One region of the Pseudoduganella sp. GW821-FHT05F09 genome, then DNA from elsewhere that is predicted to be linked to it. Evidence: riboswitches for the same ligand, from Rfam matches in the RefSeq annotation. Region 1 holds a riboswitch; each other region holds the start of a gene.

Region 1 (5,484 bases):
CGTCCAGCGGCGCACGTCCGAAGGCGACGGGCTGTTGGTTGCTTGGGTCACGCCATATGGGCTGTAGGACGAGAAATTCATGCTGTTTCTCCTGCTGTTGGATTTCGATGTGTCCAGAATACTGCGCTGCAACATATAAATCCAATTGCAATTTTCGATGCCTGATATTCGTAATGTGAATGTGATGCTGAAACCGCCATTATGCTAAATTGATTACATTGCATAAAAATTAAATCGCGGAGGCGGCCATGCGGACGAGGCAAGGGAATTCCTGGCGCTGGGCCATGCTGATGCTGGGCGTGCTGTATGCCGCCGCGGTGCTCTACGTTTTGCCCTTCGCCACCAATGACGGGCCGGTGCATATGAGCTTCGGCCATCTGCTGGCCGGGGCGCCGGACGCCGGGGGCTTGCAGGCGCAGCACTACCAGCGCAATGGCGCCCTCCATCCCAATCTGGCCGTGTATGGGCTGATTGTGCTGCTGCTGAAGGCGGTGGCGCCGGAGGTGGCGGAGGCAGTGGTGCAGCTTGCCTGCCTGCTGGGGCCAGTGGCCGGCATGGCGGCGCTGCTGCGGCAGTTCCGGCGGCGCCAGGTGTGGGTGGCGCTGTTTGCTTTTCCGCTCGGGCTGCACCAGCTGTTCTTCCTGGGGCTGTACAACTACTGCCTGTCGGTGACGGGCTTCCTGTTGAGCATGGCTGCGCTGCTGTGGATGCAGAAGCGGGCCGGAGCCTGGCGCGCGGCGGCGCCTGTGGCGGCGCTGTACTTCAGCTATTTTTCGCACGCATCGGGCTTCCTGGCCGCCATGCTGGTGCTGGGCGTGCTGACGATGGTGTCCTGCGCGGCGGCCTGGCGCATGGGCGGGCCGGTGCAGGCTTTGCTGGCGCATGCACGGCATGCGGCGGTGCTGCTGTCGCCGCTGCCGCTGGTGTTGCTGTCCTTGGACACGGCGCCCGGCGCGGCGGTCACGTTCGGGGCGCCGCTGGGGGAGCGGCTGAAGAGTTTTGCCATCCTGTCGCCGCTGAACCTGCAGCACACGCCGGCGGACCGCTACCTTGCTCCCGCGCTGGCCGCCGCCATACTCGCCAGCGTGCTGTTGCTCGCCCTTCGTTGCGCGCTGGCGTTAGGAAGCCGGCGCGCCGATGTCCGCAGCTGGGCGGCGTTGCTGCTGTTTGCATCGTTGCTGGCCTTGGCCCTGGCCTTCCCGGACACCATGGGCGGCGGCTGGACCCATTACCGCCGCATGCAGATGTTTCCCTATTTCGCTGGCCTGCTGTGCATGGCCTGCCTGCCTTTGCCTGCCGGCGTGCGGCGCGCGCTGGCGGCGCTGGCAGTCGTGGTGTCGCTGGCGCTGATGGCGGGCGGCACCTGGCGCCAGCACCGTATCAAGCAGCAGCTGGCGCCGCTGGCCGACGTGGAACAGCTGGTGCCGCCGCATTGCACGGTGCTGCCGCTGGTGCTGGACGACGGCGGCGCCTGGGCCGACGGCATGGCCCTGCCGCCCAAATACCGTCCGTTCTTCCAGGCCGCTAGCCGGCTCGAACTGCGCGGCGACCGCGTTGCGCTGTTCAACTATCTGGCGCGGCTAAAAGTCTATCCGGTGCAGTTCGTGCCGGGACAGGACACGCAGGCGCTGCTGTTCCATTGGCGCCCGCAGCAGGAGGGCACGGACGTGGCGCGCATCGACATTGCGGGATACGAGCAGGCCAGCGGCCAGGCAGTGGACTACGTGCTGCAATGGGGCGCGCTGGCGTCGGCGCCGCCGTCCTTGCAGGCGGAGGTGGCGCGCGCCACGGCCGGCTACACGCCGGTCTACGCCACGCCGGACGGCAGGGTGAGACTGCTTCGGCGCCAGCCGCCTGCCGCCGCTGCCCATGCGTCCCATGCGGCCAATGCAGCCAACCCCGTGCCGCGCAGCCGCTGCACCGCACTGGACTCGCGCCGCTTGCCAAACGTATAATGCGCCCGCTCTGGTGCCCGCGCGCGAAATCTCGCCCGCAGTTAAACGGGAAACACAGGCTGCGCAAGCGGCCGGGTGTGCTGCCCCCGCAACGGTTAGCAAGCGCCGTCTTTGACGGCAGGCTGTCTCTTTACGCCACTGTGCTTCGGCATGGGAAGGCAAGACAGTCACGCTTGGGAGCCCGGATACCGGCCAGGGCAGGTGGAAGCGTCCGCGCATGCGGCGCTTTCTTACGCAGTCGCGCCTACGGGGAAGTGGGGAGGATTGCCGTTCCGTAGGATTATTCCATGTCAGATTTGCCAATCGAAGGCCCGGTTGCGACCGTGCAGGTGCAAGCCCATTACAACAACAGCGTCGGCACCTCGGACGCTGCCAGCCAGGGCGTCGTCACCGCCGCGCTGATCGCCAACCGTCCCGCGCTGCGCCCCGGCGAACTGCTCGAATTCGTGCCCGGCGTGATCGTCACCCAGCACAGCGGCGACGGCAAGGCCAACCAGTACTTCCTGCGCGGCTTCAACCTCGACCACGGCACCGACTTCGCCACCTATGTCGACGGCATGCCCGTCAACATGCGCACCCACGCGCATGGCCAGGGCTATACCGACCTGAATTTCCTGATCCCCGAACTGGTGGACCGCATCAGCTACAAAAAGGGCACCTACTATGCCGACGAAGGCGACTTCGCTTCCGCCGGCGCTGCCCGCATGGCCCTGGCCAACAAGCTGAAAGACGGCACGGCCACGCTGACCGCCGGCGAAGGCCGGTACCTGCGCGGCCTGGTGGCCGGCTCCACGCCGCTGGGGCGCGGCAACTTGCTGTACGCGCTGGAGCTGGCGCACAACAACGGTCCGTGGCAAGTGCCCGAATCGTTCCGCAAACAGGCCGGCGTGCTGCGCTACAGCGCCGGCCCCAAGGAAGACCAGTACAGCGTCACCGCCATGGCCTACAAGGGCGCGTGGCACGCCAGCAGCCAGATTCCGCAGCGCGCCGTGGACAGCGGCGAACTCGATCCCTATGGCACGCTGGACCCCAGCGACGGCGGCGTCACCTCCCGCTACAGCCTGTCCTTCGGCATGAACAAGCGCAGCGCGGACAGCCAGTTCCAGGCCAGCGCCTACGCCGTGCGCTCCGACCTTACGCTGTACAACAACTTCACCTACTTCCTCGACGACCCGGTCAACGGGGACCAATCGCGCCAGACCGAACGCCGCAAGATGCTGGGCTTCGACGTGTCGCAAACCTGGTTCGGCAAGCTGGGCGGGCGGGACATGAGCAACCGCATCGGCCTGCAGGCGCGCCACGACGACATTGCGCCGCTGGCCCTGTACAGCACCGTGCGCCAGCAGATCCTGCGCACCATCACCGAATCGGCGGTGAAGGAGGGCAGCGCCGGGCTGTGGTTCGACAACACCGTGCAATGGACTCCCTGGCTGCGCACCGTGGCCGGCGCGCGCTACGACAGCTACCGTTTCGACGTGGCCAGCGACATCGCCGAAAACTCCGGCAAGGTCAACGCGCACATCGCCTCGCCCAAGCTGGCGGTGGTGCTCGGCCCGTGGAAGCAGACCGAGTTCTTCCTGAACGCAGGTTCCGGCTTCCACAGCAACGACGCGCGCGGCACCACCGTGCACCTGACGCCGAAAGAGCGCGAGCCTGCGGAGCCGGTTACGCCGCTGGTGCGCACGCGCGGCTCTGAAATTGGCCTGCGCACCGAGCTGGCGCCCGGCCTGCAAAGCTCGCTGGCCCTGTGGCGTTTGCGCTCGGCCTCCGAGCTGGTGTTCTCGGGCGATGCGGGCGACACCAGCGCCAGCCGGGGCAGCAAGCGTTCCGGCGTGGAGCTGAACAACCACTACATCGCCAGCAACTGGCTGCTGTTCGACCTGGACCTGGCCTATTCGCGCGCCCGCTACACCGAGCGCGACGAGGCCGGCGACTACATTCCTGGCGCGGTGGGCAAGGTGGCCTCGTTCGGCGCCACCATCACCGAACTCGGTCCATGGTCCGGCGCTTTCCAGATGCGCTACTTCGGCCCGCGTCCGCTGATCGAGGACAACAGCAAGCGTTCCGCCTCCAGCGCCATCGCCTACCTGCGCACCGGCTACCGCATCGACCGCCGCTGGCAGCTGTCGCTGGACGTATTCAACCTGTTCGGCCGCAAGATCAACGATATCGACTACTACTACGCTTCGCGCCTGCCCGGCGAAGCGGCGGAAGGCGTGGCCGACATGCACTACCATCCCGCCGAGCCGCGCGCCTACCGCCTCACGCTGCGCGCAACGTTCTGACGCTTCAAGCCCACAAGCGCAATCCGATCAGACCGTGCCAGCCCAGGTAGACAGCGGTGGCGGAATGGAGCAGCGCGTGCAGGCTGGCGAACCAGTACGCGCAGCGGTTGATTGCGGCGCTCCGCCAGCGCAGCACAGACCACAATCCGGCGAGTGCGGCGATGCCATAGGCGGCGCTGGCGATCATGACCGTCACTGTGAGCGGCGATATCAGGCCCAATTCGCTTTCTTGTGGCTTCATGACTGGGAGGATGAATACAGACACGGCTAGCAGCAGTGTGGCGGCCAGTGGCCACGCCCGCACCTGCGTGGCCGGGCCTGCCGGAATCTTTCGAAGCAGGCGGCGAGGTATCCATACAAGTGCGAATAGCACTGAAACGGCCGACGTCAGCAATAACAGGCAGCCCCCGGTTGCCAAGCCGTATATATGGAAGGCTGAAACTCGCGCATAGGTTTTGTCGCCTATTTGTACGGTCTCGCCCGCTAACGGATCTGTGCCGCGTTTCACAACCGGCAAGCCGCTGCCGGGTTCAATGACGCTTCCGTTTGGGCCGGGCAGCAGAAGGTCACTGTCCCTGCGTAGCAGGTAGGAGCGTGCCAGCCCGTTTTGCTTATAGGCCAGGTGGATGGCAGCGAACGGCATTGCAAACCGGGCCATTTCCATACGCGGGTTGATGTGGATATAGTTGCCGTCCACCGTTTGCCACAGCTGATCAAGCCGCTGAGGTGCCGAAGATGGTGGCTGCATGCCTTCATCCATTATCGAGCCGAGTATGGCGCGGCCTATTTCGGCCAGCGCGCCTGAGTCATTCTTGTTGATCATTGCCACATAGCCGATACCTGATTCCGGCTGATACCAGAACTGGGACGAGGCGCCTTCTATGCTGCCGCTGTGGCCGGTGAAGCGATATCCCCTATATCCCATGGCAAGCGTGCCTAGCCCGGACAGCGCGGTTGGCAGGCCTTCCATGTGCGTGATGGCACTTGCGGAAAATAGTCGCTGCCCCTTGGCTGTGCCGCGGTCCATAAACATCTTCATCAGCTTGCCCATGTCTGCGGCAGATACGTTGGTGGAGCCGTCCGGGCGGTACAAGATGTGCAGGTAGGGCTGCACCTTGCCGTCCGGCGCATACAAAGTTGCGCCATGCTGCCGGTAGCCAGCATCCGCGAAATAGCTTGCGGAATTCATGCCGAGAGGCAGAAAAATGTTGTCCGCGACGAAGCGCTCGAATGGCTGGCCGCTG
Region 2 (5,484 bases), on a different contig from region 1:
CGCGTTCGCGCGCCATGCGCATATTCCAGTATTCGTTCAGGCCTTCGTCCAGCATCGGCTCCTCGAACTCGTTGGAGGCCAGGATGCCGTAGAAGTAGCCGTGCCCGAATTCGTGGATGTTGACCAGGTCCAGTTCGAATTCCTGGCGCGATTTCGGGTCCACCGTGGCGTAGCTGTCGGCGGTGTAGAAGGTCGGGTACTCCATGCCCGCCGCCTCGCCTGCGTTATGCGGCGGCAGCACCACGGTCAGCGTCTTGTAGGGGTAGGGGCCCAGCGTCTTGGAGTAGTAGGTGAGCGCATCCTGCGCGGCCTTGAGCGAGGGCGCGGCGCTGGCCGCGAACTCCGGCATGTAGAGCACCTTGATGCTGACCGGCGGGCTGCCCTCACCGCTCCAGCTGCCCGTCAGCGGCGGCGCATAGCGCTTGTCGGCGGTCCAGGCGAAATCGTGCACGTCGCCTTGCACGTAGTGGTGCGTGAGCATGCCGTTCTTTTCCACCGGTGCGCCTTGCAGTTCGCCGGTGGCGCCTACCGTGTAGTCCTTGGGCGCGGTGAGCTTCACGTCGTAGCTGCCGAAGTCCGCGTAGAACTCGGCTTCGGCGTGGTATTCGTGCACGTTCCAGCGCGGCCTGGTGGCGCCGCGCTCGCCCGCCAGTTCCAGCACGCCTATCTTGGGGAACCATTGCGCCACCAGGTGGAAGCTGCCGAAGTAGCCGCTGCGCGCCAGCAGCCGTGGCAGCTGGCTGTGGAAGCCGATGTCCAGCGTGGTGGTGGCGCCGGCCTGCACAGCCTGCGGCAGGTCCAGCCGCACCACGGTGCGGTCGCCGGCCGGGCCGCCGTCCGGCTGCACGAAGGACTGTTCCACTTTGGCGCCGCCTTGGGTCACGCTGCGCAGGTCGATATGGCCCCATTCGCCGTCCTTGGGATCGCGGCTGAAGACGCCGCCGCCTCGGGCGCGGTGCTCGGTGAAGAAGGTGGTGCCCGCATGTTCGAAGGCGTTCAGGTAGAGGTGCAGGTAGACCGTGCGCACCGGATGCGCGCTGCGGTTGCGCCAGGTGAGCTGCTGCTTGCCGTCCACCGTGTGCTTGTCCGGGTCCAGCGTGGCGTCGATCTTGTAGTCCACCACGCGGTCGGACAGCGTGGCTTCGCTGCCGGTGCGCGGGCCGCCCCAGGCGTCCGGCGCGCTGGGCGCGGCCACGGCGGCGGCCTGCGCGGGCGCGAAGGGGATGCCGGTGTCCGTGTAGGGTTCGGGGATGGCGATGACCTGGACTTGCGCCAGCGCCAGCGCGGCCAGCGTGGCGGCGGCGGCCGTGGCGGCGAGGACGGCGGCGAGCTTGCGGTAGGAGTGTGGGTTCATGGCGCCACTATAACGAAGCACGTAATTATTTGCCAACGAAATCATCCGCCTGGGGGCCGGGAGTATAATGGCGGCGTTTTGGTGCCCGCGTCCATGCCCTTGGACGCAGTTAAACGGGAAACACAAGGCAGCCGGCGCTTTTTTGCAGCGCGGCGGCCAAGGTGTGCTGCCCCCGCAACGGTACGCAAGCGCCGCGCTCCTGCAGTACATGCGCGGCAGGCTGGATCGACAACCACTGCGCAGGCCAGTCCCGCGCCGGAAGGTGATCCCGTCCCGTCTTGCCAGCCCGGATACCGGCCAAACAGGTGAAAGCGCTGAAAGCCTTTCGTTGAATCCGGCCTGCGGGGACGCAGGCGGATGCTCACTACGCATAAAAGTACAACATGACCTTCTCGAATTCCTGCCGCGCGCCGGCCTCGTCGCCGCTGGCGCTTGCCGTGGCGCTGTGCTTCTCCGCCGCTTCGTTTACAGTTTCTGCGCAAACCCGGATCGCCGGCGATGTGCTTGCTTCGGTTGTGGTGACCGGCGCGCGCTTCGACAGCGATCCGTCGCTGCTGCCCATCGGCGCCACCGTCATCAGCGCGGCCGAAATCCGCCGCGCCGGCGTGAGCGACGTGAACCAGGCCATCCGCAAGATCGGCGGCGTGCTGGGCCACCAGAGCCTGGACGGCAGCCCGGACTTCGCGCTGGACCTGCGCGGCTTCGGCACCAACAGCAGCCAGAATATGGTGGTGCTGCTGGACGGCGTGCGCCTGTCCGAGAACGAACTGAGCTCGGCCATCCTGTCCACCATCCCGGTCGATTCGGTTGAGCGCATCGAGATCACGCGCGGCGGCAGCAGCGTGCTGTTCGGCGACGGCGCCACCGGCGGCGTGATCCAGATCATCACCAAGCGCCCCGGCGCGCGCAACGCCGGCACGCACGGCAGCGTGTACGCCGAAGCGGGCCAGCTCGGCCTGCGCGAAGGCCGCGCGGCGCTGAACCACAGCGCCGGCGACTGGGCTTTCGACCTGTCCGGCGGCGCGCTCGACACCGACAACTACCGCGACAACAACGCCTTCAAATCGCGCAGCGTGAACGCCGGCGCGCAACTGGGCTTTATCGGCGGCCGCGCCGGCGTGCGCCTGTCGAGCACCCGCCAGGACTCGCGCTTCGCCGGCTCGCTGAGCCAGGCCCAGTTCGACGCCAACCCGCGCCAGGCCGCCACGCCCAAGGACTTCGGTGCGCTCGACAGCGACCGCTTCACCGCCTTCGTCGAAGCCAAGCTGGCGGGCTACGACCTGGCCGCCGAGCTGTCGCACCGCCGCAAGGAACTGGAAGCGACTTACTTCTACGGCACCACGTCCTCCGTGCTGGACTACGAAAGCAAGCAGACCCAGTTCTCGCCGCGCGTGCGCAAGCTGGACCAGTTCGGCGGCGTGCTGAACGAAGCGGTGGCGGGCGTGGACTTCATCGACTGGACCCGCGAGCAGAAGGGCTCCAGCCCAAGCAAGGCCACGCAGAAATCCAAGGCGCTGTACCTGCGCGACGAAGTCAAGTGGGAGGCCTTCCGCCTGGCCGCAGGCGTGCGCCGCGAGCTGTTCGAGAAGACCAACGCCGATCCGTCGCCGTGGTCCACCGCCAACTACGGCGTGACCCAGGGCGTGAACGCGTGGGACGTGCAGGGCAGCTATGCGCTGTCGTCGAAAGCCACGCTGCACGCGAAGGCCGGCCACAGCTACCGCGTGGCCAACGCCGATGAAAACGGCTACACGCTGGTGCCCAACACCGTGCTGCAGCCGCAGACCTCGCACGACCTGGAGCTGGGCACCAGCTACACCGACGGCGGCGCCAAGCTGGCCGCGCGCGTGTTCCGCCACGAGCTGCGCAACGAGATCTATTACGATCCGACCGCCGGCGCGTTCGGCTTTGGCGCCAACACCAACCTGGCGCCGACCAAGCGCCAGGGCTTCGAGGTGGACGCGAGCGCCGAGCTGGCGCGCGACTGGACGCTGAGCGGCCACTACCAGCGCGTGAAGGCCACCTTCACCGAAGGCGCCGTCGCCGGCCGCGAAATGGTGCTGGTGCCGAAGAACGTGCTGAGCGCGCGCCTGACCTGGACCCCGGCCGACGGCCAGACCGCCGACATCGGCGCGCAGTGGGTGGACAGCCAGCGCTTCGGCTCCGACTTCACCAACAGCTGCAGCGCGCGCATTCCGTCCTACACCACGCTGGACGCCCGCTATGCGCGCAAGTTCGGCGCCTGGGAAGTGGCTGTCGCCGGCCTGAACCTGGCCGACAAGCAGTACTACGGCATGGCCTTCCAGTGCCGAGGCGGCATCTACAGTTCGGACGGGCGCCAGATCAAGCTGTCGGCGCGCTACGAGTTCTGATGCGCGCTTAAATCAGGCTTAAAATCCCCGCTGGCCGGGGATTTTTGCTGTCCGGCCTGATGGCGGACGCGAAAAAATGGTAATCTCGCGGCGTCTCACCGTTCTCCACTCATATTCCCAGAAGGATCATTATGCGTTTCCTGCGCCTGATTATTGCCGCCGCCGCCCTGTCTTTCACCGCAGCCGGCGCCTCCGCCGCTGAGCCGAAGGAAGGCGTGGACTTCACCACGCTGGCTTCCCCGGTGCGCACCGACACCGGCAAGAAAGTGGAAGTTATCGAGTTCTTCATGTATTCCTGCCCGCACTGCAACGCCTTCGAACCGGCGCTGCACGAGTGGGTGAAGCAGCAGGGCGACAAGATCGCCTTCCGCCGCGTGCACTTCCCGGCCGGCGGCCCGAACGACGCCCAGGCCCATGCCTATCTGACGCTGGAAGCGATGGGCAAGCTGGAAGAGTTCCACAACAAGATCTTCCGCGCCATCCACGTTGAGCGCAACCGCCTCAACAAGGACGACGCCATGACCGATTTCCTGGTCAAGAACGGCATCGACAAGGCGAAATACCTGGAGTTCTTTAATTCCTTCGCCGTACAGACTAAAATGAAGCGTGCGGCCCAGGTGGTCACCGCCTACAAGGTGGACAGTGCGCCTACCATCGTGGTTGACGGCCGTTTCGTGACCTCGCCGTCGCAGGCCGGCCGTCCGGGCATGGCGGAGCAGGCTTCGCAGCAGGCCACTCTGCAGGTGATGGACTATCTGGTGGCCAAGGCCGCCAAGAAATAAAGCAGAACAATCATGAGCGATACTGAAAAAGAAGTGATGGCGATCTACCGCGAGTCCGCGCCGGACGAGAGCAAGCTGTTCTGGCGCACCTATGTGAACCATGTTGCATGGAGCTTGCTGCTGATCGTGATTGCGTTTTCGGTGTGGCTGATGATAGCGCTGGCCAATGCCGAGAACCAGCGCAACGCCTACGCAGGCAAGAAGTGCGAGGACCGCATGTTCAAGGGTGAAACCGATATGGCGTGCATGAAGACGGTGCACACCAGGGAGCACTGGTGGGAGCACGTGGGCTACGCGCTCATGCACACCAAGCCTTGATACGAAAACCCGCTGCGGCGGGTTTTTTTATTACGCGGCCGGTTTGGCCCGTAAGCCGCCACGCAGGCTGACCGTGCAGGTGGTGCCTGCCACCAGCGTCACATCCTTGGGTATATCGTCGAGCCGTATGCGCACCGGTACGCGCTGCGCCAGGCGCACCCAGTTGAAGGTGGGGTTGACGTCGGCCAGCAGCTCGCGGCCGGTGCCCGCGTCGCGGTCGGTGATGCCGCGCGCGATGCTGTCGATGTGGCCGTGCAGCAGCGCCTCGCCGCCCATCAGGCTCAGGTCCACCGGCGCGCCGGCCTTCAGCAGCGGCAGCTTGGTCTCCTCGAAATAGCCCACCGCGTAATAGGACCCGCTGTCGATAATGGCCAGCTTGGCCGCGCCCACCGCCGCGAAGTCGCCCGCGTGCACATTCAGGTTGGTCACATAGCCGGACACCGGCGCGCGCACCACCGTGCGTTCCAGGTTCAGCTGCGCCAGTTCGCGCGCGGCCTGCACGGCGCGCAGCTGGGCGCCGGCGCTGTCCGCCGCGTAGCCCGCGCTCTCGCGGTTCTCGGCCGAGATGACGGCGTCGTCCAGCGCCGCGCGGCGCTGCGCTTCCTTGCTGCGGCGGCCGCGCTCCACCTGCTGGCCCGCCAGCAGCGCGTTCGCCTGC
Region 3 (5,484 bases), on a different contig from region 1:
GCCGACAGCGCCGCGCCGTTCCAGCCCGCGCCTGCGGCCGGCGCCGCACTGCTGAAATCGCAGCGGTAGGACAGTCTCCGCACGGCGGAGGACAAGGTGCCGCCGTTGGTGGCCGTGGGCAGGTAGTTCCCCGGAGGCAGGCCGAAACTCATGTGCGCAATTGGATAGGAGTAGAAGCCGAATGCGGTCGACGGTACCCGCGCCGTGCCGCCGTCCTTTTTCACCACTTCAAAATACGCTTCATTGACGGCCAGGCTGTCATACCATCCCAGCCTGGCGACATGGGCGAATAGCGGCGACAGCGCAATGGCGAGCGCGCCCGCCGCGCCCGTGCGCCAGTTGAACGCGCTGCGCGGCAGCTGCGACGCTGCGGCGATGATGGACAGGTTCACCATGAACCAGGTCCAGAAATTCGCCCCGGCCAGTATGAAAATCCCGAGGTGCATCAGGTCGAACAAGGTGAACAGGACCAGCAGCAAGCGCCGGTTGGCAAACACCAGTATGGCCGACAGCTGGATCAGGAAAACGCCCACCGCGAACGGCCGTCCCACTACCTGCAGCAAGCCGGACACCGCGCTGGTGAGCGCGGTCCAGTCGCCCCACAGCAGCTGCTTGTTGTGCAGCGCGATGTGATAGATGTTGCGGTTCTCGTTGTTGAGCACCCAGTCCAGCACGCCGCCATCCAGGCCGCCCTTGGCCAGGGAGGAATAAAAGTAGTTCGCCGCCTGCATGGCAATCGCGATGAACAGGATGGCCCAGTAGGGCGCCGCGCCGGCAAGGTGCTTGCCGCCCTCCGGCCACGCGCGCTTGGCCAGCTCCAGCGCAAGCACGGACACGGCCAGGTAGGCCGGCAGCTGTATCAGTGGATAGACATCGAGCAGCGTCTCGTAGGGAAAGCCGGTGATATAGCCCGCCGCATGCTTGACCCAGTAGGCATAGAAGCCGCAATACAGCAGCCAGGCCGGGCGCCGCATGGCCAGCAGTGCCGCCAGCCCGGCGCTCAGCCAGGCGGCGGACAGCATGAACTGGCTCCAGCCATTGAAATCATGCGCAACTGCCGGGACCGAAGGGTAGAGCAGGACGCTGTAAAGACCGCAGGAAATGGCCAGGCCGCGCATCAGCGTGCGCAGTGGCCGGGGCGCCGCCCCGTAGCCTATGCCGGACGCCGCGATGCAGGCCGCCAGCACGGCGCCCAGTGCAGGCAGTGTGACGGAAGGGTAATTGCGCAGCAGGCGCTCGGCCAGCCAGTAGCCCTGGAACAGGGCCGCAGAAAACACGGCCACCGCCAGCAGGGCGGGCCAGTTTGCGGCCGGTTCAATCTCCGCCCCGGACGGGGCGATGGGGCTGCAAGTGGATGGTTCCATGGCCTTCCTTTTCCGTGCGGTGCAAAAACCTTAATGCGCGCTGCGGCGTCCGTCCAGCGCAACGAATGGGTTTCATGACGCCGCTCAAATTTGTTCAATCCAGGCGCCGGGTACGGTAGAATCGCGGCATTACGTGAATGGTGCCCTCCCGCTTGTCGGCTGGAGGGTGAAACGGGAAGCCGGTGACGCGCGCGATTTTCATTGCGAGCCAGTCCGGCGCAGCCCCCGCTGCTGTAAGCCTGACGACTTTGACCGAACGCCACTGTGCATTGCACGGGAAGGCAGGGCCAGGGAAGGATGAAGGCCAGCCAGAAGACCGGCCAGTCACGAAGATTGTGCAAAAACCCGGGGTGTGGTTTTGCCTGTTTTCCTGCGCGCCTGGCGCGCAGTCACTGCTAAAGTTCAAATTGGGCACTTCCATACTCCTGCGGCTAGCCGCAGCGCTGTTGTGCGCCTGCGCTTGTGCGCACGCGCCTGCGGCCAATCTGTTCGCCATCGTCACCGAGCGCGCCGCGCCGGCCGCCATCGAGGCCGCGCACCGCCATCTGGCCAGCCATCCCGGCGACCGCATCGTGCTGCGCACGCCGGCCCAGTGGATGGCCGCCAGCGAGCGTGACGCCGGCCTGTGGATCAAACAGGCCGACAGCGTGCTGGCCGTGTCGCTGTTCGGCGACCCGGCGCGCCGCCTCAAGGACGCCTTGCCGCGCAATGTACGCGCGCAGACCGCCGTGCTGGCCTTCAACGGCGAAGCGAGCCTGAGCCTGATGAGCCGCGACGGGCGCGCCGGCATGCAGGCCTTTTCGCCGGACACGCTGCGCGAACTGTCCTCCGAAGCGCCGTCGCCTGCTGCCCTGAAAGCTGCGCAGGCCGACCCCGCCGCGAGCCGCTGGCTGGCGGCGCGCCAGGTCTGGCAGGCGGGCGGCGTGGACAATACGGCGGCGCTGTTTGCGCACCTGCTCAATCCGGCCATGAAGCTTGCTGATCCGCTGCCTGAGCCAACGCTGCGCGTGCGCGTGGGCCAGCGCGAGCTGACTGACGCGCAGGCCTGGGGCAAGGGCGCGCAGCTTGGACTGAAGCCGCAGCCCACCGTGGTGGTGCTGGACCTGTCGAATATGGACAGCATGGTTCCCGCCGCCGTGTGCCGGCAGATCGAACAGCGCGGCCAGCCCTGCGTGCAGGTGCTCACGCGCTGGGGCGGCGCCTCGCGCGAGGCGCTGGAGCGCCTGCCCGAGCTGGTGGTGCCGGCCCAGCCGGCGGCGCTGGTGGTGCTGCAGGACTTCGTGGTGGGTGCGGCCGAAGGGCGCGAAGCGGTTACCGAAGCGTTCAAGCGGCTCAATGTGCCGGTCTTCAAGGCCATCCGCCTGTCCGACCGCAGCGCCGTGCAATGGCGCTTGTCGCCGGACGGCCTGCCGCCGGACTCGGTGCAGTACCGCGTGGCGCTGCCGGAGCTGCAGGGCATAGGCCAGCCCATTGTGGTGGCGGCGCTGGGCCAGCCGCAGCGCGACAAGCAGACCGGCATTGAAAACCGTCCGCCGGTGGTGCTGGCCGACGAAGCCGGGCGCCTCGGCGCGCGCGTGAGCCGCTGGCTGGCGCTGCGCGTAAAGGCCAACCGCGACAAGCGCGTGGCGCTGATCTATTACAACCACCCGCCGGGCCGCCAGAACATCGGCGCGGACAATCTGGACGTGCCGGCCTCGCTGTTCGACATGCTCAACGCGATGAAGGCGGCGGGCTACAGCACCGGCCCGCTGCCGGAATCGCCGCAGGCGCTGCTGGACATGATCATGGCGCACGGCGTGAACCTGCCGGAGGACCGCGCCGCGCTGCGTGAGCTGAGCGGCACGGTGAACAGCGTGAGCGCGGCCGACTATGGCCGCTGGTTCGCCACGCTGCCGCCGCGCGTGCAGGGCGAAATGACCAGCGGGCTGCTGGGCCGCCTGCACGCCGACGTGCTGGAGGCCGAAGCGAACGGCGAACGCGCGCTGGGCCGCAAGCAGGCCGAGGTCATCATCAAGGAACTGCAGCACCTGGTGGAAGGCGCGGACCATCCGCAGCGCGAAGCGGCCATCGCAGGCCTGGCCGAACTGCTGGAGGGCTACCACGCCTGCCTGGAGCTGGCCGGCGCGAAGGATGGCAAGGCAGCCAAGGGCGGCAAGTCCGGCAAGGCCGGCTGCGGCGCGCTGGCGCCGCTCAGCAAGCGCCTGTCCGGCTACGGCATCGAAGGCCTGAAAGGCTGGGGCGCGGCGCCCGGAAAAATCATGGTCGACAGCGGCAAGCTGCTGGTGCCCGGCCTGGTGTTCGGCAATGTCTTCATCGGCCCGCAGCCGCCGCGCGGCTGGGAAGTGGACGAGGAACTGCTGCACGCGAACACCAGCATCACGCCGCCGCACCAGTACCTGGGCTTCTACCACTGGGTGCGCGACCGCTTCAAGGCGGACGCGCTGGTGCATGTCGGCCGCCACTCCACCTACGAATTCCTGCCCGGTAAAGCGGTCGGCCTGAGCTCCGACGACTACCCCAGCCTGATCGCGGGCGACCTGCCCGGCATCTACCCCTACATTGTGGACGGCGTGGGCGAAGGCACGCAGGCCAAGCGCCGAGGCCTGGCCGTCATCGTCGACCACTTGACGCCGCCGCTGGCCGCCACGCCGCTGTATGACGACCTGCTGGCCCTGCGCCAGGTTGTTGAGAGCTTTGAAGCCGCCAGTTCTGAAACGCTCAAGGCGCAGGCCGCGAAGCTGATGCGCGAGCGCGTCAACGCGCTGAACCTGAAGGCCGAACTGGAGGCGTCGATGGCGGACGTGCTGGAAGTGCGCGGCATCGGTTTCGACGCGGCCGACGACGATTTGCTGGCGCACGAAGTGGGCCACTACCTGACCAAGCTGCAGGAAAAATTCATGCCGCACGGCCTGCACATTTTCGGCCGGCCATGGAAGCAGGAATCGATAGATTTGATGCTGGATTCGATGAAGAAGGGCGGCATCGAAGGCCCGGACGTGGCCGCCAAGCTGGCCGATTCGCCGCGCCGCGAAATGCTGGCGCTGCTGGCCGGACTGGATGGCCACTACATTGAACCGGGCAAGGGCAACGACCCCTTGCGTTCGCCCGAGGCGCTGCCCACCGGCCGCAATTTCCACGCGGTCGACGGCGACATTCTGCCCACCCGCCTGGGCTACCAGCTGGGCGAACGCATGGCGGACAAGGCCAACGCGCGCAGCGGCACGGACAAGGGCAGCGAAGGCATCATCCTGTGGGCTTCCGACGCCGTGCGAGACGAGGGCGTGATGGTGGCGTTCGCGCTGGCCATGATGGGCGCGGAGCCGGTGTGGAACGCGCGCGGCATCGTCACCGACGTGCGGCTCAAGCCGGGCGCGGTGCGGCGCGACGCGCTGGTGACCACCTCCGGCCTGTTCCGCGACCTGTATCCCAACCTGATCCGCCTGATAGACCGGGCCGGCCGCATGGCGTTGGCCGCATCGGCCTCGGGCCTGGCCGCCAAAGACCCGGCCTTGAAGGAGGCCTTGCAGGCGGCGCTGGAACCGGTGTCCGCCGCAGCCTGGGGCAGCGAAGACCCCGCGCAGAACCGCGTGGCGCGCGAATGGCTGGTGCGCCAGCGCGCGCTCGCCGCGAGCGGCATGCCGGCGGCGGACGCGGGCCGCGCTGCCGCCCAGCGCGTGTTCGGCGATGCGCCGGGCGCCTACGGCACCGGCGTCAACCGACTGACCGAACGCTCGGGCGCCTGGCGCGAACGCGACGAAATCGGCCGCGCCTACCGCAACCGCATGGGCCATGCCTACGGCCTGGACGCCAGCGGCGAAGCGAACCATGCCGCCTTCGACGTGGCGCTGGACGGCATCACGCGCACCTACCACGGCCGCGCCAGCAATCTGTACGGCCTGCTGGACAACAACGACGCCTTCGACTATCTGGGCGGCCTGTCGCTGGCCATCGAGGGTCGCACCGGCCGCGTGCCGGAAGCGATGATCCTGCAGCACGCGCAGCCCGGCCGCGCCGACGTGGAGCCGCTGGCCTCCGCCCTGCTGGGCGAACTGCGGGGCCGCTTCCTCAACCCCGCCTGGCTCAAGCCGCTGATGGGCCACGGCTACGCCGGCGCGCGCAC
Region 4 (5,484 bases), on a different contig from region 1:
GGTGGACGCGGGCGTGAACCATGACTTCGGCCCGCGCGGCGGCCTGCACGACCGCAAGGTGGCGCACGGCACGCGCAACTTTGCGCAGGAGCCGGCCATGACGGCGGAGCAGTGCGCCGCCGCGCTGGAGCACGGCAAGGCGCTCGCTGCCAGCGTGACGGGCAATGTGCTGGGCTTCGGCGAAATGGGCATAGGGAACACCACTGCGGCCGCAGCGCTGATGCACAGGCTGACCGGCATCCCTGCGGCGCAATGCGTGGGCGCGGGCACGGGCTTGTCCGCCGGCGGCGTGCTGCACAAGCAGCGCGTGATTGAAGCGGCGGCTGAAAAGCATGCCGGCGCCACCGCGCCGCTGGAAGCGCTGGCGGCGTTCGGCGGCTTCGAGATCGCCATGATGGCGGGCGCCATGCTGAAGGCGGCCGAGCTGCGCAAGGTGCTGCTGATCGACGGCTTCATCGTCACCAGCGCGCTGCTGGTTGCGGCGCGCCTACAGCCGGCCATTCTCGATTACTGCGTGTTTGCGCACTGCTCGGACGAAAGCGGCCATAAGCTGATGCTGGAGAACCTGGGCGCGCGCCCGTTGCTGAACCTGGGCCTGCGCCTGGGCGAGGGCACCGGCAGCGCGCTGGCCCTGCCGCTGCTGCAGGCGGCGGTGAATTTCGTGAACCAGATGGCGACCTTTGAGTCGGCCCAGGTCAGCGAGAAGTCAGAGTAAATCCAGGCCGCCATGCATCAGCTCCGCCTGTTCTTTATAGCGCTGCAGTTCTTCACGCGCCTGCCCATTCCGCGCTGGGTGGGCTTCGAACCGTCCTGGCTGCACCATGCGTCGCGCTACTTCCCGCTGGTGGGACTGGTAGTGGCGGCTATCGCGGCGGCGGTGTACGCGGCGGCGGCGTGGCTCTTCCCGGCGCCGGTGGCGGTGCTGCTGGCGACGGCGGCGGGCATCTATGCCACCGGCGCCTTCCATGAGGACGGCTTTGCCGATATGTGCGACGGCTTTGGCGGCGGCATGACGCCCGGGCGCGTGCTCGAGATCATGAAGGACTCGTGCATCGGCGCTTATGGCGCGATCGGCACCATCTGCCTGCTGGCGGTGAAGTGCACGGCGCTGGCCATGCTGCCGCCCGCCGTGGCCGTGGCCGCGCTGTTCCTGGCGCATCCGCTTTCCCGGCTGGCCGCCACTTCGCTGATCTGGCGAATGGAATACGCGCGCGCCGAGGGCAAGGCCAAGCCCATGGCGCAGGAAATGAACGGCGCCGAATTCGGCATTGCGTGCGCCTGCGCCGCATTGCCTGCAGCGCTCATCGGCTGTATGGGATGGCTGCCCTGGATTTCCATCGGCGCGGCGACGCTGGCGGCGCTGGCCGCCGCCGTCTGGCTGGGCCGCAAATTCAAGCGCCGCATCGGCGGCTATACGGGCGACTGTCTGGGCGCGGTGCAGCAGCTGGCCGAGGTGCTGATCTATCTGTGCGTGCTGGCCGGGCTGGGCCACGGCGCATGGCAGGCGTAGGCATGCGCCTGATCCTGGTGCGCCATCCGCTGCCGCTGGTGGCGCCGGGCGTCTGCTACGGGAGCAGCGACCTGCCCGCAGCGCAGGACGATATCCAGCGCGTGCACGCCGCGCTGCTGGGCAGCGCCAGCATCCCTCCCGGTACGCCTGTCTACGCCAGTCCCTTGCAGCGCTGCGCCGTGCTGGCCGGCCGCCTTGGCGTCCACACGCTGGACGCGCGCCTGGCGGAAATGGATTTCGGCGGCTGGGAGCTGCGCAGCTGGGACGACATTCCGCGCGCCGAGATCGATGCATGGGCGGCGGACCTGGCGAACTACCGTCCCGGCGGCGGCGAAAGCGTGCTGCAGGTGGCGGCGCGCGTGGCGGCGTTCCGGGCGGAGCTGCTGGACCGGAGCAAGCAAGAACACGATCACGGGCACCGGCGCGCCGCCATCATCTGCCACGCCGGCACCATCCGCCTGCTGATGGCGCTCGAAGCCGGCCTAAAAGCCGGCCTCCCTCTCGAGGAAATCGCGCTGCGGGCCGCCGCCGCGCCGCACAAAATCGCCTACGGCGAAACTGTCATTTTGGAAGCTGTCGCCTGAAGCCGATATAATGGCGGCGTTTTGGTGCCCGCGCGCATGTCCATGCGCGCAGTTAAACGGGAAACACGACGCCGCTCCCCACAAGGAAAACGGCCAACGTGTGCTGCCCCCGCAACGGTAAACAAGTGTCGCCCACAGCGACAAGCTGCCTCCTTAAGACCACTGTGCTTTGCATGGGAAGGTGAGGCAGTTCAACTTGCGAGCCCGGATACCGGCCAAAGCAGGTGGATGCGCTGCGCGCATCTGTTCAATCCAGCCCACGGGGAAGTAGGCTGGTTGCATACTATACAAAGAAATAATATGAGCTCTCCTGTAATCCGGCACGCGGCCGCCACGTCGCTTGCGCTGGCTATTCCTATGGCGTTGTGCACGCCTTCCTACGCCCAGACCACCGCTTCCGACAGCGTCATCGTCACCGCCACCCGTTCGCCGCAGCTGCAGCGCGACGTGCTGAGCGACATCGTCACCCTGGGCGCGGAAGACATCGCGCGCTCCGGCGCCGGCTCCATCACCGACCTGCTGCAGCGCCAGCGCGGCATCGAGATCTCCCGCAACGGCGGCCCCGGCACCAACTCCAGCGTGTTCCTGCGCGGCGCCAACGCCAACCAGACCGTGGTGCTGGTGGACGGCGTGCGCATCGGCTCCCTGTCGTCCGGCACCGCCAGCTGGTCCGGTATTCCGCTGCAGGCGATCGACCGCATTGAAATCGTCTACGGTCCCATGAGCTCCCTGTACGGCGCCGACGCCATTGGCGGCGTCATACAGATCTTTACGAAAAAGGGCGCTGGCCCGCAGACCGTGTCGGCCTCGCTCGGCGCCGGCAGCGACAAGACCCGCAAATTCGACGCCAGCATCTTCGGCGCCACCGAGGGCGACAACAGCTTCAGCTACGCGCTCAGCGCCGGCAAGGAAAAGTCGGACGGCTTCTCCGCCACCAAGCCTGGCAGCACCAGCTACAACGCCGACGACGACGGCTACGACCGCGTGAGCACCTCCGGCCAGTTCGGCTTCCAGGTCGCCAAGGGCCATGGCCTGGGCCTGGTGTTCCTGAACAGCCGCACCGACGGCCAGTTCGACAGCGGCGCCAGCCGCTACGACACGCGCAGCCAGACCAAGCTAGCCAACATCGGCGTATTCAGCAAGAACCAGCTGTCGGCCAACTGGCACAGCACCGTGCAGCTGGCCAAGGCCGAGGACACCTCGGTCTCCGACACCGGCGTGGCCAGCGCCTACAGCCGCATCGAAAGCAAGCAGACCGACGCCACCTGGCAGAATGATTTCCGCATCGGCGAAGACACCCTGCAAGTGCTGTTCGGCCACCGCGAAGAAGAAGTGGTGTCCGGCACCACGCCTGCGCTGGGCAAGGTCCGCAAGACCGATTCCTACGCCGGCGCCTACAGCCTGAAGCGCGGCGCGCACCTGGCCACCTTCGGCCTGCGCGCGGACGACAGCTCGCAGTACGGCACCAAGACCACCGGTTCGGCCGGCTACGGCTACCGCTTCAGCAGCGCGCTGCGCGCCAGCGCCAGCTACGCCACCAGCTTCCGCGCGCCGACCTTCAATGAGCTGTACTACCCCGGCTTCGGCTACGAGAACAACAAGCCCGAGCAAGGCCGAAACGCCGAAGCCGGCCTGCAGTACGACGACGGCGTGACCGGATTCGGCGCCAGCATCTACCGCAACAAGCTGACCGACATGCTGGTGACCACCACCCCGTGCCCGGACCCGGCACGCAAGGGCAGCTGCGCCTACAACGTCAACCACGCCATGCTGGAAGGCGTGTCGCTGAGCGCCAGCCGCCGCCTGGGCGCGTTCACCGTGGCCGGCAACGCCGACTGGCAGGACCCGAAAGACGAGACCACCGGCAAATCGCTGGCGCGCCGCGCGAAAAAACACGGCAACGCCAGCGTAGAATACGCCAGCGGCGCAGTGGCCGCCGGCGCCGAGCTGCAAGTGTCCGGCAGCCGTTTCGACGACGCGGCCAACGCCCGCCGCCTGGGCGGCTACAGCCTGCTGAACCTGTACGCCACCTGGCAGTTCGCGCGCGACTGGTCCGTGCTGGCGCGCTGGAACAACGTCACCGACAAGAACTACGAAGTGGCGCGCAACTACGCTACACCGGGCGCCAAGTTCTTTGCCGCTGTGCGTTACGGCATTAAATAAAGGTACAAAAAGGCACATGCATCCACACTCCCGCAACCTGCGCACGCGAGCAGCCGCCATCACCGGCGCGCTGCTGCTGTTCGTCATCGCCAGCCTGCTGTTTTCCGGCGTGACCGGCTCGGTGCACATTCCGCTGTCCGACATTCCCGGCGCGCTGGGCGAGCTGTGGGGCGGCCAGGCCAACAGCCTGGCCGCCACCCTGCTCGACCTGCGCGGCAGCCGCGCGCTGACGGCTTTTGTCACCGGCGCGGCGCTGTCCCTGGCGGGCGTGATGATGCAGGCCTTGCTGCGCAATCCGCTGGCCGACCCCTACGTGCTGGGCATTTCGTCCGGCGCGGCGGTGGGCGCGCTGGCGGCCATGCTGTTCATGTGCGCGGCCTGGGTAGTGGATGCGGCGGCCTTCGGCGGCGCCGTGGCGGTGTCCATGATGCTGTACTTCCTGGCGCGGCGCGACATGCGCAGCGGCGCGGCGGCGGAAGGCGGCACCGCCCTGCTGCTGCTGACGGGCGTGATCCTGACGGCGGCCTGCACGGCGCTGATTACGCTGATGCTGTCGATCGCCCCCGAAAGCCGCCTGCGCACCATGGTGTTCTGGCTGATCGGCGACCTGGCCGGCGCGCCGATGCGCTGGATACCCTGGATCGTGCTGGCCGGCGGCACGCTGTTCGCACTGCGCAGCGCGCGCGCCATCAATGTGATGGCGCTGCACGCCGAGGCGGCTGTGACGCTGGGTGTCAACGTGGGCGCGCTGCGCAAAGGGCTGTTCTTCGTATCGGCCCTGCTGACCGCCAGCGCGGTCACCAATGCCGGCAGCGTGGGCTTTGTGGGCCTGATCGTGCCGCACGCCTGCCGCTTCGCCTTCGGCCCCGACCATCGCGTGCTGATCCCGGCCGCGATGCTGACCGGCGGCGGCTACCTGGTGCTGGCCGATACCCTGGCCCGCACCCTGTTCGCGCCGCTGCAGCTGCCGGTGGGCGTGGTGACCGCGCTGATCGGCACGCCGGTCTTCCTGTACCAACTTCACAGGCTGCAAAAATGATCGCCACCCATCAACTGACACTGCGCATAGGCGCGCGCATGCTGGTCGACCGGCTGAACTGGCAGGTGCGCGACGGCGAATGCTGGAGCGTGATCGGCCGCAACGGCGCCGGGAAAAGCACCCTGCTGCGCACGCTGGCGGGCCTGATCCCGGCCACCGAAGGCAGCGTCTCCATCCAGGGCCGCAGC

Evidence for each region. A riboswitch is a leader RNA that binds a small molecule or an ion and turns the genes downstream of it on or off. The one in region 1 is predicted to bind cobalamin.
Region 2: it holds a riboswitch for cobalamin, as region 1 does, so the genes downstream of both, AC07S4_RS05905 (TonB-dependent receptor) here and AC07S4_RS03705 (TonB-dependent receptor) in region 1, are expected to answer to the same signal.
Region 3: it holds a riboswitch for cobalamin, as region 1 does, so the genes downstream of both, AC07S4_RS17950 (cobaltochelatase subunit CobN) here and AC07S4_RS03705 (TonB-dependent receptor) in region 1, are expected to answer to the same signal.
Region 4: it holds a riboswitch for cobalamin, as region 1 does, so the genes downstream of both, AC07S4_RS30205 (TonB-dependent receptor domain-containing protein) here and AC07S4_RS03705 (TonB-dependent receptor) in region 1, are expected to answer to the same signal.

Annotation. Positions count from the first base shown of each region.
Region 1 covers NZ_JBWKSD010000001.1:880,373-885,856, forward strand. The annotation lists gene AC07S4_RS03695 (hypothetical protein) at 1-81, opposite strand, end outside; gene AC07S4_RS03700 (hypothetical protein) at 249-1,955, shown strand; cobalamin riboswitch at 1,950-2,166, shown strand; gene AC07S4_RS03705 (TonB-dependent receptor) at 2,243-4,240, shown strand; gene AC07S4_RS03710 (serine hydrolase domain-containing protein) at 4,245-5,484, opposite strand, start outside.
Region 2 covers NZ_JBWKSD010000002.1:157,256-162,739, reverse strand. The annotation lists gene AC07S4_RS05910 (M1 family metallopeptidase) at 1-1,354, opposite strand, end outside; cobalamin riboswitch at 1,417-1,670, shown strand; gene AC07S4_RS05905 (TonB-dependent receptor) at 1,738-3,726, shown strand; gene AC07S4_RS05900 (thiol:disulfide interchange protein DsbA/DsbL) at 3,858-4,508, shown strand; gene AC07S4_RS05895 (hypothetical protein) at 4,521-4,826, shown strand; gene AC07S4_RS05890 (efflux RND transporter periplasmic adaptor subunit) at 4,857-5,484, opposite strand, start outside.
Region 3 covers NZ_JBWKSD010000005.1:250,582-256,065, reverse strand. The annotation lists gene AC07S4_RS17955 (hypothetical protein) at 1-1,364, opposite strand, end outside; cobalamin riboswitch at 1,486-1,703, shown strand; gene AC07S4_RS17950 (cobaltochelatase subunit CobN) at 1,772-5,484, shown strand, end outside.
Region 4 covers NZ_JBWKSD010000018.1:12,415-17,898, reverse strand. The annotation lists gene cobT (nicotinate-nucleotide--dimethylbenzimidazole phosphoribosyltransferase) at 1-715, shown strand, start outside; gene AC07S4_RS30215 (adenosylcobinamide-GDP ribazoletransferase) at 728-1,510, shown strand; gene AC07S4_RS30210 (histidine phosphatase family protein) at 1,513-2,094, shown strand; cobalamin riboswitch at 2,100-2,328, shown strand; gene AC07S4_RS30205 (TonB-dependent receptor domain-containing protein) at 2,395-4,257, shown strand; gene AC07S4_RS30200 (FecCD family ABC transporter permease) at 4,274-5,296, shown strand; gene AC07S4_RS30195 (ABC transporter ATP-binding protein) at 5,293-5,484, shown strand, end outside.